2 regions of the Nocardioides xinjiangensis genome follow, and region 1 is predicted to be linked to the other one. Evidence: riboswitches for the same ligand, from Rfam matches in the RefSeq annotation. Region 1 holds a riboswitch; the other holds the start of a gene.

Region 1 (7,534 bases):
CACGGCCACCGGCACCCACACGGCGAAGCCGACGAGCTTCACCACCGCGACGGCCGGCGGGACGGGCGGAAGCAGCGAGGCCGTGACGCACGCCCCGGCGAGGACCACCCCCAGCGTGCGGAGCCCGGACGGCCGGGCGGCACGTGCCTCGAAGCCCGCGTTCGTGGATTCCGGCAGGAAGAGGCACAACAGCGCCACCAGTGCTGCTGTGAAGTCGTAGAAGTGCTGACCCACGTCCAGTGAGATGATCGTGTGGAAGATGAGGGCGAGCAGGACGCCCGCCCGACGGGTTCGGCTGAACGCCAGGAGCACAGGCACCGAGAGCTCGGTCAGGACTGGGCCGATTATTGCGACCGCTCGGAGCGGGCCATGGCTGTCGAACGTCGGCAGCCCGAACGACGAGAGCGACTGGTTCGCGTAGAACACGCCGCAAGACACGGAGGGGTCCAGGAACCCGGTGTTGAGCTTGGCGAAGGCGGCGAAGCTGTAGAAGCCGAGCAACAGCCAGCGCCCCGTCACCGAGAGCCAGGCCCAAGGGTCGGGCCGAAGCAACGACACCAGGACCGCAGCGGCGATGAAGCCGACGAGCAGCCAATGGTTGCCGGTGACGGGGAGCTCGAGCCACACCGAGGCGAGGGTGAGCGCCGCGGCCGCCGCCAGCACGCGCACGTCGGGTAGCACGAGCAGCAGCAGGCCCAGGACGCCGAGCGCCGCCGAGATCACCAGGAGCGGGACCGAGCTGCCGAGCTCGTCGGTGCGCGAACCGGCGGGATTGCCGACCAGGTGGGCCACCACCGCCAGTCCGTAGGTGCGCGCGAACCAGCGCATCGGGGCGACCATGCGGGGAACGGTAGCGTCGCCCATCGCTGCACGCAGACGTTCGTCAGGAGACGAGCCTCGGGAAGTTTGGCCGAAGATTGGCGGGGCTCGAGGATGCGGTCTACTCTGTGGGCTGGCTTCCGTGGAAGTGGGTCACCAGGCCCGCGCGGAGGTCGCGCCGAGTCGCCGTCCACGCCCCGCACCACCCGTGGCCGACGAACCGGGGAACCACACTTCCCCCTGGGGTGAATCCCCTGTGAGGCGCACTGCGCGAGCGGTGCGTGGAGCAGGGGTAGGACACGTCGTGCCGAACCCGTCAGCTCACCCGGTAGGCGTACGACATCCCGAGGAGTTCCCCCGCTCGTGGCTCACGCCCGCAAGCGAGTCGGCGCGACCGCACTTGGTCTCTCCGCGATCGCTGCCATCGCATTCGTCCCGGCGACCCCCGCTCAGGCCGACCCCGACATCGAGGACGTGAAGGCCCGCGTCGACCGCCTCTACCACGAGGCCGAGGCCGCCCAGGAGCGGCTGCACGACGCGAAGCTGGAGCTCGCTGCGCTCCGCCGCGACCTTGCCGGCCTCGAGGCCGACCAGGAGCGCCAGGACGAGCGCCTCGACGCCGTGCGCGCCCAGGTCTCCGACGCGGTGGTGCGGCAGCTGGAGGGCGAGGGCATCTCGACCGTCGGCCAGATCGTGGTCTCCGAGGACCCGGGGTCCTTCCTTGACTCGCTCTCCACCATGTCGTCGTTCAACGACCTGCAGTCCTCCCTGCTCGCCGACTACGACATCCAGCTCGAAGCCCTCGAGATCCGGCGCGAGGCCACCGACGACCGCACCCGCGAGATCGCCCAGCTCACCGACCAGCTCAGCACCGAGAGGTCGACGGTCGACGAGAAGCTCGCCGACGCGGAGGAGCTCCTGGCCGACCTGGAGGCCGAGGAGCGCGAGCGCCTTCTCGCCTCGCGTGGCAGCGCCCGCGTGCCTAGCGCCGTGCAGAGCTCGGTGCCCGCATCGGGCCGCGCCGCTGCCGCCGTGCAGTACGCCATGTCGCAGGTCGGCGACGCCTACGTCTACGGCGCCATGGGCGAGAACGCCTTCGACTGCAGCGGCCTGACGATGCGGGCTTGGGCGCAGGCCGGCGTCTCGCTGCCGCACTCGTCGAGCGCCCAGTTCGGGAGCGGGCCGCGCATCGCGGCGAGCGACCTGCAGCCGGGTGACCTCGTCTTCTACTACAGCCCGATCAGCCACGTCGGCATGTACATCGGCAACGGCATGATCGTGCACGCCGCCAACCCGGGCACCGGCGTTGCCGTCTCGGGCCTCTACTCAATGCCCTACGTCGGTGCGGTCCGTCCTGGCTGACCACCAGACCTCGAAGGCCGGCCGTCCACGTCTGTGGGCGGCCGGCCTTTCGGCGTTCGCGGCCGTGCTGGTGATCATGGTGCTGGTCGTGCTGCTCGTGCGCGGCGGGGACCGCTATGAGGTGGACCCCCGCCGCGTCGAGGTCGCTCGACCCAGCCCGGCCGCGGCAGCGACGGCTCTGGCGACCTTCGTCTCGGGAGTGGAGACACGCGATGCCGCGGTCCTCACCAGCCTCGCCCCCGACGAGGACGAGGGCGCGAAGGAGGTGCTGGCCGGGGTGGCCGCCAACGCGGCATCCCTCGAGCTGTCCGACGTCTCGGCGCGCTACGTCGACCAGGTGGGCACGGTGGCCACCGACGGGACCTGGGCGGCCGTCGCCGAGCTCGGCTGGCGGGTGGCCGGCGATGCGGCGCCGTCGCGAGCCGACGTCGTCGTCAGGTTCGCGCCGGACGCCGAGGGGGTCGGGGTCGTGGGCTTCGGCGGCGCCGGCGCCGGACGGGTCCCGCTGTGGCTGCGGGGCGAGCTGTCGGTCGCACGTGCGCCCGGGGTGCTGGTGATGGTGGACGGCGCCTGGGACGAGGCCGTCGCCGTCGTCCGACGCGTGACGCGCGGGACCGCGGTCGTCCGACGAGTTCTGCCTGCGTGGCGCGCACCGGTGGTCGTCGAGGTCCCGGCGAGCTCAGCCGACCTCGACGAGGCCCTGGGTGCCGCAGCAGGCACGTATGCCGGGATCGCCGCGGTCACCGCGAGCGCCGGCGGCTCGTCGGACGGCGACGCCCCCGTGCACGTCTTCGTGAACCCCGAGGTGACCGCCGGCCTGAGCCGCGCCGGTGCGCAGGTGGTGATGAGCCACGAGCTGGTGCACGTGGCCACCGATGCCGCGCGCGGCGGCATCGAGCCCTGGCTCGTGGAGGGCTTCGCCGACTACGTCGCGCTGCGCGACACCGCCCTGCCGGACCGCACGATCCTCGGCCGAGCGATTGCCGCCGCGCGCGCGGAGGGCGTCCCGACCTCATTGCCCGAGGCCGCCCGCTTCGACACGCGTGCCGATGCACTCCAGGCGCGCTACGAGGAAGCCTGGCTGGCCTGCCGCATCATCGCTGAGAAGCTGGGGGAGCGCGCACTCGTGGCGGCGTACAACGACGTGCGAGCTGGGACGCCGGTGGCCTCCGCCTTGGCAGGACGCGGAATGGCTGAGCGGGCTCTGCTGAAGGCCTGGCGTTGGCGCCTCACACAGCTGGTCGCTGAAACCAAGGGCTGAAATGGGACTGAAGGCGACCGAAGATCAGTCGCCTTCAGCGCCGTGCTGGGTGAGGCAGGCCGCTGGCTGGAAGGCTGCTCGCTACACGTCGAACAGCGCGGTCGCGTCAGCGATCGTCGAACGGGCGACGGCCTGCCAGTGGTGGTCGAGCCTCAGTTCAGCGTGCTGGCACTGGTGAACTTGGCGTCCAGGTTGGTGCCGAGGGTGGTGACGGCCGCAATGATGACAATGGCGATGAGGGCGACCATCAGGCCGTACTCGACAGCGGTCGCGCCGCGCTCGTCGCGCTTGGCCTTGACGTCGTTGGTGAGCATGATGGCCACGAGCTGGAGCTTCCCGATCATGGTGATTCCCCTTGAGATGTATGTGGTGAGTGTGGTCCGAGCCCACGAGGACCCGCCGGAACAAAAAGCTGTCAGTGTCACGTGCCGAGCATGACCACCGGGCCGTGCTCGCAAAGAACCGGGCCGGCGTCATCAACAAGATGACGCCGGCCCGTTGCTTCCTCGAGCGTCAGTTGACGGCGTCGCGAACCGATCCGAACTTGGTGTTCAGGTTGGTGCCGAGGGTGGTGACGGCGGCGATGATGACGACGGCGATGAGGGCGACCATCAGGCCGTACTCGACAGCGGTCGCGCCGCGCTCGTCGCGCTTGGCCTTGACGTCGTTGATGAGCATGATGGTCATGAACTGGAGCTTCTCGATCATTGTGTTTCCCCTTTTGGTGTCTGTGTGATGGGTCTCGGTGCCGAGCCCACCAGGACCCGTCGAGGAACAATCTGCCAAGATCTCGCGGGCTCCGGATCGGGTGATCGGCCTCGGATCCGTAGTCCCTTGTGACTATTCGCGGTGCACCCGAAGGGGCCTGCAGCACCCCATTCGTGGTCATGCCGACTGCCCCGGCCAGCCGGCCGGAGCGGACCGCGCCACCGATGCCGGGCGGTTCAGAACCGCTGGGGCGAAGCGTGGTCGAGCAGACCCATGCGCATGGCGGTCACCAGCGCCTGCGCTCGGTTGGCCGCGCCGAGCTTCTGGTAGATGTGCGTGATGTGGGTCTTGGCCGTCGACTCGCTCATGTAGAGCGACCCAGCGATCTCGCCCGTGCCCAGGCCGTCGGCCAGGAGGGCAAGGACCTCGGCCTCCCGGACGGAGAGCTTGGGAGAAGCGGGTGAGGTCGCACGACGCATCACCGCTTGGCTGAGACCTGCGCAGAGGAATGTGCGCGGTGCCACCGCAGCGTGCTTCGCCGCGCTGACGACCTCTGAGGCACGCGTGTCCTTGCCGACGAACGCCGAGGCGCCGGCCTCCATCGCTGCGAAGATGTGGTCGTCGCCCGCGTGCATGGTGAGGACGACCACGCCCGTGGTGTCGCCGCTCGCCCGGATGGCGCGGACGACGTCGAGCCCGTGACCGTCGGGGAGCTGGAGGTCCGTGACCACGACGTCGGGCCGGAGGCTCTTCCACGCCGAGACACCCTCCGCGAGGCTTCCGGCCTGTCCCACCACGGTCATTTCATCGTCGCGCTCGAACGCACGCGCAAGTCCTTGCCGGATGAGCTCGTGGTCGTCAACCAGTAGCACGGTGGTGCCCATGGGCAGTCTCTCCTTCGTGGGTTGCGGTCACCGGGGACCGCAGGCTGACGACAGTTCCGCCGTCGGGTCGGGGGGTGATGTCCAGGTCGGCGCCGACGGTGCGGGCGCGTTCGCGCATGGTCTGCAGTCCCCAGTGGTGCTCGCGTGGCTCGGCGTTGCCGATCCCGTCGTCGCGGACCTCGAGGGTCAGCCGCGAGCCGTCGGAGTCGAGCACCACCCACAGATTGTCCGCGCGCGCGTGCTTGCGGACGTTGCCGATGGCCTCCTGCGCGACGCGCAGCACCTCGGTCGCCGTCCGCGGGGGGAGCGGGGGACCGGACTCCGCGAGAGAGAGGTGCACCCGCAGCCCGGTGGCGTGGCCGACCTCGCGTGCGTAGTCGGCCAGCGAGCTGGACAGGCGACCGTCGGAGACCTCGTGGCGCAGGTCGAAGATGGAGAAGCGGATCTCGGAGACGAGGCGGGTGATCTCGGCCCTCAACGCCGAGGCCAGCCGGCGCGTCTGCTCGTGGTCGCTGATCGACTCGATCTCGTCGACGATGTAGCCGAGGCCGACGATCTCCTGCGCCACGCCGTCGTGCATCTCCCGCGCGATGCGGCTGCGTTCCTCGGTCGTGGCGAGCGCGCGCACCTCGTCGAACAGCACCGCGGTGTCGAGACGTACGGCGAACTCATCGGCGACCTCGCGGGCCCTCTCGTGGAGCTCGTGCGTCCAGCGGGGCACCCCGACCACCACGCAATATCCGAGCACTCCCTGAGCGCCGCGGAGCGGCACCACAGCCGCGCCCGGAGTTCGCGCGGACTCGGGGATGTCGATCTCCTCGGCCATCCGTTCGACGTCGTCGCCGCCGTTGAGGGCGCGCAGGGAGTGGTCGGGCTCGGCGACGAAGATGGTCGAGCGAGCACCGCCGGTGGCTTCCCGCATCGCTGTGTCGAGCTCCATCGCGAGCGCCGCGATGTTGAGACCGAGGTTGCCCGAGCTCGCCAGCTGGTGGATGCGTGCCATGAGGTGATGAGCGGCGGCGTACGGCGCCTGGCGTGCTGCCTGGTTACGCGTCGAGCGCGACTGCCAGCTGGCCAGGAGGCCGACCCCGAGACCGATCACGAGCCAAGGCAAGGTCTCGCCGAGGCGCGACAGGCCGTGGTTCCGGACGTCGGCCAGGATCGATACGGCAGCAGTCAGCCCCGAGACCAGGGTGACGTTCAGCGTGGTGACCAGCCCGTGACGTATGCCGGCTGCGATCGGCGCGACTGCGACGCACGCACCGAGATCAGCCGTGCTGTGCGTGGAGACGAGCAGCAGCGTCACGGCCACTGCCTCACCCACCGCGTGCCAGTGCGAGGGCCTGTTACGCGTCGTCCACTCCAACAGCGAGCTCACGGCGGCCACGAGCCCGAGCACCGTCAACACGGGTACGGACTCGACGAGCACGCCCTGGCCCAGGACGGTGCCCGTCGCCAGAGAGAGCGCAAAGACGCGAACTGCCGTCGTCGTCCGCCAGGATTGAAGTGCGGGCCTGGAGACGCCCGCGTCGTGCGTGACTGTCGGCGTTCTGTGGCCCATCAGCCGTTGGAGAACGTCTCAGCGATGTTGATGCCGGCGGGGCCCAGGATCACGATGAACAGGCAGGGGAGGATGAACATGACGAGCGGTATCATGATGCGCACAGGCACCTGTTGTGCCTTCTCCTCCGCTCGCTGACGTCGCTTGGTCCGCATCTCGTGGCTCTGGATCCGGAGTACTCTAGCGATCGGGATCCCCAGGCTGTCAGCCTGCACCATCGCGCCGCAGAAGGACTTCAGGTCGGGCAGCGACGTGCGCTCGGCCATGGCCCGCATGGCGTCCACCCGGCCTACTCCGAGCTGCATCTCCTGGAGGAGTCGTGCGAATTCCTGGTGCAGCGGTCCGTCGCCGTTCTTCGCCACACGGCTGACGGCTGCGTCGAAGCCCAAGCCTGCCTCCACCGAGATGGTGAGCAGGTCCATCGCGTCCGGAAGCGCGTTGCGCATGAGCTTCTCGCGCTTCTGGCCCGCGTTGTAGAGGAGGATGTTGGGAAGCACGTAGCCGAAGAGGCCAGCTGCTCCTGTTGCCACGACCAGCTTCAGGAGCGGCCAGTTCTGACCGAGCAGGTACAGGAAGCCCAGCACGGTGAAGATCCCGCTGCCCAAGACCTTGAGGCCGAGGATCCGATTGACATCCCACGCCGGTGGGTTGCCCGCGATGTTGAGGCGGTACTCGATCTTGCGCGCGGTGTCTGCGCGGACCAGCTTCCGCCCGAGGCCGACCATCCGCTCGCCGAGCGGCGCGATCACCCGCTCGGCGAAGGGTCGCTCGAGCTCTTGCTTGAGCACGCTCGGCGCGGAGTCGAGAGCCTGGATGGCCGCGACAGATCGCGCGACTCCTCGGCGCTCGGACGTCATCACTCCGATGACGGACAGCGCCATGATCGTCGCCGTGCACAGCAGTCCGGCGCCGATCAGCATCATCATCTCGCTCATCTCA
Region 2 (7,534 bases), 370 kb from region 1:
GGTCAGCTTGTCCTTCGGCACGTAGTGCGAGAACCGCTCGTGGTCACCCTCGTCGGTGGGCACCGTCTGACGCTCTTCGACGGTCTGCGTGCCGGGCGAGAATCCGATGGTGCTCATGATGGACAAGCCTAACGCTGGAGTCAGTTCAGGTCGGGATCGACGGGCCTGTTGACGTGCCAGGCGAGCATGCCGGGCTGGCGTCGCATGACATCGCGCCACAGGCTGTCGGGATCGCCGCGGAACGCGTCGGCGGCCTCGCTGCTGACGACGTACCAGCTGCCCTCCTCGACCTCCCCGGCGAGCTGGCCGGCGCCCCACCCGGCGTAGCCGGCGAAGACCCGCATCGCCGCGAGGGACCCGTCCACGAGCTCCGTCGGGGTGTCGAGGTCGACCATGCCCAGCACGCTGGTCACCGGACGCCACCCGACGGGCGGCTCGTCCGGGTCGCGCAGCCGGGCCACGGCCAGGGCGCCGTCGGTGCCGACCGGTCCGCCGCGGAAGAGCACCTCCGGCTCCACGACGACGTCGCGCCACGGCTCGAGGACGTCGGCCACGAGGACCTGCGTGGGACGGTTGAGCACCACGCCGAGGGCTCCCTCGTCGTTCACGTCGAGCAGCAGCACGACCGTCTCGGCGAAGTTGGGGTCCTGCAGCGCCGGTGTCGCCACCAGCAGCATCCCCGAAGCCAGCTGCATGCCTCCACTATGGCAGGCCCGCGGGTACGCCGCTCAGGCCGCGAGCACCGCCTTCAGCCGCTGCACCAGCGACGGCGCCGGAGGCTGCCGCGGCACGGCACCCGGGACGTACGACGCGCGGGCGGCGGACTCGATCGCCCGACCCGCGCGGCGGGCGGCGTCGCCGGGCGCGCTGGCACGTCCGGCCATGAGGGCGAGCAGCTCGTGCTCCTTGCCCGCGGCGATCGCGGTCGTGCGGGCCATCTCGGGACTGCTCGGGTGCGCGACGTGGTGGTCGATGACGGCGCGGACGCCGGGCATGTCCTCGGCGGCCCGCCGCCACGCGACGGCGACGGCCCGGGGGAGGTCGAGGGGCTGGTCGGCGAGCTCGCGCTCGATCCGGCCGGCGAGGCGGGTGTGCCAGCGCAGCTGCAGGGCTCCGAGCAGCGTGACGTCGTCACCGAAGGTCTCGGCGACGCCGGCCACGTCCATCGGCAGGCGGCGGTCGAGGCGGCTGTCGGCGGTGCGGATCACCTCGCGCAGCACGTCCGCGCGGCGGTGGTGGGACGTCCAGGTCATGGCGGTCTCCTTCTGTACATACCGACGGTACGTACTTTCAGTATGCCGCAGCCGCGCCGCTCCGCACAGTCCTCCACGCGTGAGGCCGGTCACCTAGGCTGCGCCCCATGACCGTCGACGGAGCACGCCCGTGATGGCCCGCCGCCAGCGCTGGCCGGACTCGACCAAGCGCGCGCTGGTCGACGTGGCCGAGCGGCTCTTCACCGAGCACGGCTACTCCGCGACGTCCCTCGACGCCATCGTCGCGGGTGCCGACGTCACCAAGGGCGCGCTCTACCACCACTTCAGCGGCAAGCAGGCGATCTTCGAGGCCGCCTTCGAGCGCGTGGAGTCGCGCGCCACGGCCGGGATCGCCCGGGCCACCGAGGGGCACCGAGACCCGTGGTTGAAGGCGCAGGCGGGGCTGCGTGCCTTCCTCGGGGCCGTGCAGGAGCCGGGCTACCGGCAGATCGTGATCTCCGACGGGCCGTCGGTGCTGGGCCACGAGCGCTACCGCGAGCGCGAGGAGCGCTCCACCTACGCGATCGTCGACGAGATCGTGCGGTCCGCGCTGGGCGGCGGAGACTGGGACCTCGACGACGCCATGCTCGACACGTTCACGCGCATCTTCTTCGGCGCGATGTCCGCCGCCGGCGGCGCCGTCGCCGTCAGCGAGGACCCGGCAGCGGCCGCGCTGCGGGTCGAGGCCGCCATCGGCTTCGTCCTCGCCGGCCTCCAGCGGTTGCTGGAGGAGGGAGTCGGCTCGCCCGACCCGGGTGCTACTTCGCGAACGTGACGTTGCCGTTGACGGCCGGCACCAGCTCGACCCAGACGTGCCCGGCGGGCACGGCCAGGTCGCCGTCCTTGGTCGAGAGCTCGAGCGCACCCTTCAGCCCGTCCTTGCTCCAGGTGCCGCGCACGACGCGCCCACCGTGGAACAGCAGCGCGGCGCCCCTGCCCTCGAACTTCGTCTCGGGCACGGGGTAGCCGGCGGGGTCGCGGTACCCGGCGTCGCCGACCTTGACCCGCAGCACGAGCACGGAGTCGGCGGGGAACTGGTCGCCCTGCGCGGCGTAGGAGTCGGTGTTGACGTACCCCCCGCCCTGGAACTGCCAGCTGGTGGAGTGGGCGCCGAAGTCGGCGGTGAGGCTGCGCGCCTTGGCGCCCCGGGGCAGGTCGGCGGCGGTGCCCCACGGCAGGTACGGCGGCGGCTCCTCGTCGGCCTCGAGGCGCTTGGCGATGTCACCGAGCCGGGCGAACAGGTTGTAGGGCGCCGAGCGCGAGGTCTCGCGGTAGACGCCCGCGTCGCCCTCGGTGATCCAGGGGATCCCGGCGCCCTTGATGCGCTTGATGGTGATCGGGGCGGCGCCGCTGGTCACGACCGTCGCCCCCTCGGGCACGATGCCGATGTCGCTGGCGCGCATGGAGCGGACCGGACCGATGTCGGCGGGCACCTTGGAGTAGTAGAACGCCGCCAGGCGGGTGTAGCCGCCCTCGACGAGCTCCTCCACGACCAGGTCGGCCGACCCGAGGCCCACCTGCGGGGCGCTGGAGGAGGTGTTGTCGACCTTGGTGACGATCACGGGGTGCTCGGGGGCGTCGCCCTTGCGCTCGAGCCCGGTCAACGGCCAGTACGTCGGCTCCGGCGCCTCCGTGGTCTCCGACGTGGTCGGCTCGGGGGACCCGGAGGCGCTCGGCTCCTCGGCGTCGCCTCCGCTGCAGCCGGCGAGGAGCAGCGAGGCCGCGACCAGCGCGGCGGCGACTGCCCGGGACGAGGAGGGGCGAAGGGGGTGACGCACGGGAACTCCGATCGAGCGGGAACAGCAGGGGGATGTGCCTCGAGTGTGGCGGCGCGCCCTCCCCGATGGGAGAAGGCGCGCCACAGGGTAGATCAGCAGGCTCTGCCTACCAGCTTCGGCCGATCACCCACGCCGGAGCGTTCCGCCGAACCACTGGGAGGTCCACGGGACGGCCACCCGCACCCGCTGCCCGGAGCCCGGGGAGTGCACCATGACCGCGTGGCCGCGCTCCCAGCGCAGGAACACCGCGGCGTGGTAGACGCCGCCGCTGCCGTGGAAGAACATCAGGTCGCCCGCGCGCATGTCCTTCTTCGCCACGCGCCGCGTGAAGCCGGCCTGGGCCGCCGACGTGCGGGGCACGGGGAAGCCGGCGCGACGGTAGCTGTAGTAGACGAGCCCGGAGCAGTCGAACCGGTTCGGCCCGGTGGCGCCGTAGCCGTACCAGTCGCCGCGCTGGCGCAGCGCGGTGTCGCGGGCGCCGAGGACGCGGGCGGCGACGCGGCGACTGGCGGCGCGGCGGTCGGTGGTCGTCGAGGACGTCCGCTCCGAGGTCCGCTCCGACGTCGTCGGGGAGGACTGGGAGCCGGCGGCGGTGGCGGGCAGCGCCGTCAGGGTCGAGGCGGTGAGGCCCAGTCCGGCGAGGGCGAGCGCGCAGGCTCGCGCCGTGCGAGAGGTCGCAGGCATGAGTGTGTGTTCCTTTCCCACGCCTGTGAGGTGAGCTGTCGGGTTGGGGCTGGAAGGTGCCCCGCCGCCTGCACGGCGACTTCACCCCGAGCCGGCGCGTGCAGTGCTGCACGAACCGGCAGTGGAACCTGTGGGTCCCCCACTCCTGCCCTCGAAGATGTCGGGGGTCGCCCCGGGCGGGCAGGACTCGGCGTTGTCCCGGGGCGGGTGGTGCTGATCGTCGAGCACCGTAGGCACATCACCGCGCCGGGATCAAACCGCGGTCAGCCGAGCTTGCGTCCTCCGTCCACGTAGAGCGTCTGGCCTGTGATGAACGACGCTTCGTCGCTGCACAGGAACGCCGCCGCGGCGGCGATGTCCTCCGGCTGGCCCACCCGGCGGACGGGGGTCGCCTCGGCGTTGAGGCGCTGCAGCTCCTCGGGCTCCATCTTGAGCCGGCGCGCGGTCGCGTCGGTCATCTCGGTGGCGATGAAGCCGGGGGCGATCGCGTTGGCGGTGATGCCGAAGGGGCCGAGCTCGATGCCGAGGGTGCGGGTCAGCCCCTGGATGCCCATCTTGGCGGCGGAGTAGTTGGCCTGGCCGCGGTTGCCGAGCGCGGAGACGCTGGAGAGGTTGAGGATCTTGCCGTACCTCTGCTCCACGAACCGCGACTGCGCCGCCTTGGTCATGTTGAACACGCCCTTGAGGTGCACGCCCATGACCAGGTCCCAGTCCTCCTCGGTCATCTTGAAGAGCAGGTTGTCGCGGGTGATGCCGGCGTTGTTGACCAGCACGTGGATGCCGCCCAGCTCCTCGACCACGCGCTGGACGGCGGCCTCGGCCGCGGCGGCGTCGACGACGTCGCACGCGACGCCGATCGCCCGCGCACCCTCGACCAGCTCGAGCCGGCCCGCAGCCTCCTGTGCCGCCGCCTCGTCGAGGTCGAGGACGGCGATCGACGCGCCCTCGCTGGCCAGGCGCTGGGCGATGCCGAAGCCGATGCCTCGCGCTGCTCCGGTGATGGCGGCGACGCGCCGGTCGAAACGACCCATGTCGGTGACTCCTCAGGCTCGGTGCTGGTCCTCCCGGGAGACTAGTGGTCGCTGCTCCGCCCGCGCGCCGCGGTCGTGCGGGTGCGAGGACTCCCCCGACTTGTGGAGATCCGGTGCAGGGGGTGGGCCGCGGCGCGGCGCGTCGCTAGCGTGCCGACATGGGACGGGGGGACTTCCGTGCCGCGGCCGTGGTGGCCGCGGTGATGGCCGTGGCGACGGTGCTGGTCGCGACGGCGTACGACCTGCCGGTGCGCGACCCGGACGGGGTCTCCGTGCCGACGTGGGTGCGGCTGCCGGTCATCGTCGCGGCGGCCGTCCTGCTCGACGTCGTGCCGCGCTGGGTGCTCGCCGCCCGCGGTGCCGCGCACGCGGACGCGTGGGCTGCGCTGCGGTTCGTGCTGCGTGACCGGTGGCACGGAGCCCAGGTGCGGTTCACCCTGAGCGGGCTCGCCGCCTGGTACGTCGCCTACGTCGCCTTCCGCAACCTCAAGGGCTACCTGCCGTTCGTCGACGACCGGCTCTGGGACACCGAGCTGGCGAGGGCGGACCGCCTGCTGTGGCTCGGGCACGACCCGGCGGACGTGCTGCACCAGGTGCTCGGCACCGGCTGGGCGGCATGGCTCATGTCGGGCGTCTACGTGCTGTGGATCGGCCTGGTGCCGGCGACGCTGGCGGTCGCGCTCGTGTGGACCCGGCGCTCGCTCGCGGGGGCGTTCTACGTCACGGCCGTCTCGTTCAACTGGCTGCTCGGCGTGGTCGTCTACTACCTCGTCCCGTCGCTCGGGCCGGTGTACTCCCGACCCGGCGAGTTCGCCGACCTCTCCCCCACCTTCAACACCCGGGTCCAGGAGTGGTTGCTCCAGGACCGGGTCGACGTGCTGGCGGGCCCCTGGGACACCCGCTCCGTCCAGACCATCGCCGCCTTCGCCTCCCTCCACGTGGCGATCACCGTCACCGCGTGCCTGGTGGCCGAGGTGCTGCGGCTGCCGTCGTGGGTGCGGGCGGGCAGCTGGGTCTTCGCCGTGCTCACCTCGGTGTCCACCGTCTACCTGGGCTGGCACTTCTTCGTCGACGTCCTGGGCGGGGCGGTCATCGGCGCGGCCGCGGTGGTGCTCGCCGCGCGGGCGACCGGCCACCCGCTGCGTCGACGCGCGGAGGCAGGTCCGGGCCCCGCCGTCGCGCACGACCGCGCCGGCGCCGGGCACCCCTAGCCGTCGAGCGCGTCACGCAGCCGCTCGGCGTAGGTCTCCGCCTCGCCCTCGGCGTACCTCGTGCGCGGCCAGAAGAAGCCGCGCAGGCCGTCGCCCTTGGTCCGCGGCACCACGTGGAGGTGCAGGTGCGGCACGGACTGGCTGACGGTGTTGTTCATGGCCACGAACGACCCCTGCGCGCCGAGCCCGTCCTTGACCGCGGTGGCCAGCCGCTGGGCGGCCGCCAGGAAGCCGTCTCGCAGCCCGGCCGGCAGGTCGGGCAACGTCTCGACGTGGGTGCGCGGCACGAGCAAGGCGTGGCCCTTGAAGACCGGCCGGGTGTCGAGGAAGGCGACCAGGTCGTCGGTCTCCAGGACGACGTGGCCGGGCAGGTCACCGGCGACGATCCGGCAGAACACGCATCCGTCCATGCGGTCAGTGTGCCGCGTGCTCCGCCGCGCCGTGACCCGTCGTCGGGGTGGGGCGCCGCGCGTCGGGGGTGCCTACCCTCGAGGGAGTGCAGACGTTCCTCCCCTACCCCGACTTCGAGGCGTCGGCGCGCGCGCTGGACCAGAAGCGGCTCGGCAAGCAGCGCGTCGAGACCATCCAGGTCGTGCGCGCGCTGACCGTGGCCGACTACGGCTGGCGCAACCACCCGGCGGCGCTGATGTGGCGCGGCTACGAGGAGGCGCTCGGGCGTTACGGCTTCGCGTGCTGCGAGGTGTGGCTCGAGCTCGGGTTCGGCGACACGTGCGCGGCGACCATCGGCGCGGACCTGCGGGCCGCCGGTGTCACCGAGGTCCGGACGCAGGCCGAGCTCGCCGACGCGGGCGCGCTGCCACCGTGGCTCGGAGACCCGGGCCTGCACCGCAGCCACCAGTCCGCGCTCGTGCGCAAGGACCCGGAGTTCTACCGGCCCCGCTTCCCCGACGTGCCCGACGACCTGCCCTACCTGTGGCCGGTCCGCTCCCCCGCCGTCGTCGAGGCGGAGCGCAAGCGTGCGGAGAACGCCGTGCGCCGCGCCGAGCGCGCGGCCGAGCGGATGCTCCAGGAGGCCGAGCGGGCACGCAAGCGGCGCAGCCGGGCGGCGAAGAAGGCCTGGGAGACGCGGCGTCGCAACGCGCGCGAAGGCGGCTAGGACTCGGTCAGCCGGCGTTCAGCACGGCCCAGGCGATCAGCTTGTCGAGGCGACGGATGTCGACCTTCTTGTCCAGCTTGATCTTGATGTGGCCCGCCCGGGTCCACATCTCGAGCTCTGCGTTGAAGTCGAGCAGCTTCCCTGCGTTCTCCGACGACCACATGTCGATCCGGCTGTACGGCAGCGAGTAGACCTCGACCTTCTTGCCGGTCAGGCCCTGCGCGTCCCTCACGATGAGCCGCTTCGTGGTGAAGATCGCCGAGTCGCGGAAGGTCTTGTACGCCGCGACGGCCTGCTCGCCGTCGACGAGCAGGTCGTTGACGTCGGCCGGCACCGGGATCTCCTGGACGAGCGTCCACGACGTGATGGCTGCTGTTTCCATGGCGGCAGCGTCTCAGGACGAACGCCTTCGCGAGGCCGATTCGCCCGTCCGAAAGTTTGAACTGTGTCCGCGCTGTCC

The links. Region 1 has a riboswitch for cyclic di-AMP ahead of J3P32_RS18350 (C40 family peptidase). Riboswitches for the same ligand answer to the same signal wherever they lie in the genome.
Region 2: it holds a riboswitch for cyclic di-AMP, as region 1 does, so the genes downstream of both, J3P32_RS03465 (C40 family peptidase) here and J3P32_RS18350 (C40 family peptidase) in region 1, are expected to answer to the same signal.

Annotation. Positions count from the first base shown of each region.
Region 1 is NZ_JAFMSW010000001.1:343,509-351,042, reverse strand. Features, by position in the region: gene J3P32_RS01690 (hypothetical protein) at 1-840, opposite strand, end outside; cyclic di-AMP (ydaO/yuaA leader) riboswitch at 996-1,156, shown strand; gene J3P32_RS18350 (C40 family peptidase) at 1,183-2,181, shown strand; gene J3P32_RS01680 (hypothetical protein) at 2,162-3,442, shown strand; gene J3P32_RS01675 (Flp family type IVb pilin) at 3,595-3,786, opposite strand; gene J3P32_RS01670 (Flp family type IVb pilin) at 3,956-4,150, opposite strand; gene J3P32_RS01665 (response regulator) at 4,387-5,034, opposite strand; gene J3P32_RS01660 (sensor histidine kinase) at 5,009-6,340, opposite strand; gene J3P32_RS01655 (type II secretion system F family protein) at 6,595-7,530, opposite strand; gene J3P32_RS01650 (type II secretion system F family protein) at 7,532-7,534, opposite strand, start outside.
Region 2 is NZ_JAFMSW010000001.1:711,240-718,773, forward strand. Features, by position in the region: gene J3P32_RS03440 (DUF3039 domain-containing protein) at 1-117, opposite strand, end outside; gene J3P32_RS03445 (YqgE/AlgH family protein) at 141-695, opposite strand; gene J3P32_RS03450 (hypothetical protein) at 729-1,253, opposite strand; gene J3P32_RS03455 (TetR/AcrR family transcriptional regulator) at 1,387-2,028, shown strand; gene J3P32_RS03460 (DUF3048 domain-containing protein) at 2,012-3,031, opposite strand; gene J3P32_RS03465 (C40 family peptidase) at 3,155-3,715, opposite strand; cyclic di-AMP (ydaO/yuaA leader) riboswitch at 3,721-3,918, opposite strand; gene fabG (3-oxoacyl-ACP reductase FabG) at 3,979-4,746, opposite strand; gene J3P32_RS03475 (phosphatase PAP2 family protein) at 4,905-5,957, shown strand; partial or broken gene J3P32_RS03480 (HIT family protein) at 5,954-6,379, opposite strand; gene J3P32_RS03485 (MSMEG_6728 family protein) at 6,454-7,074, shown strand; gene J3P32_RS03490 (PH domain-containing protein) at 7,082-7,456, opposite strand.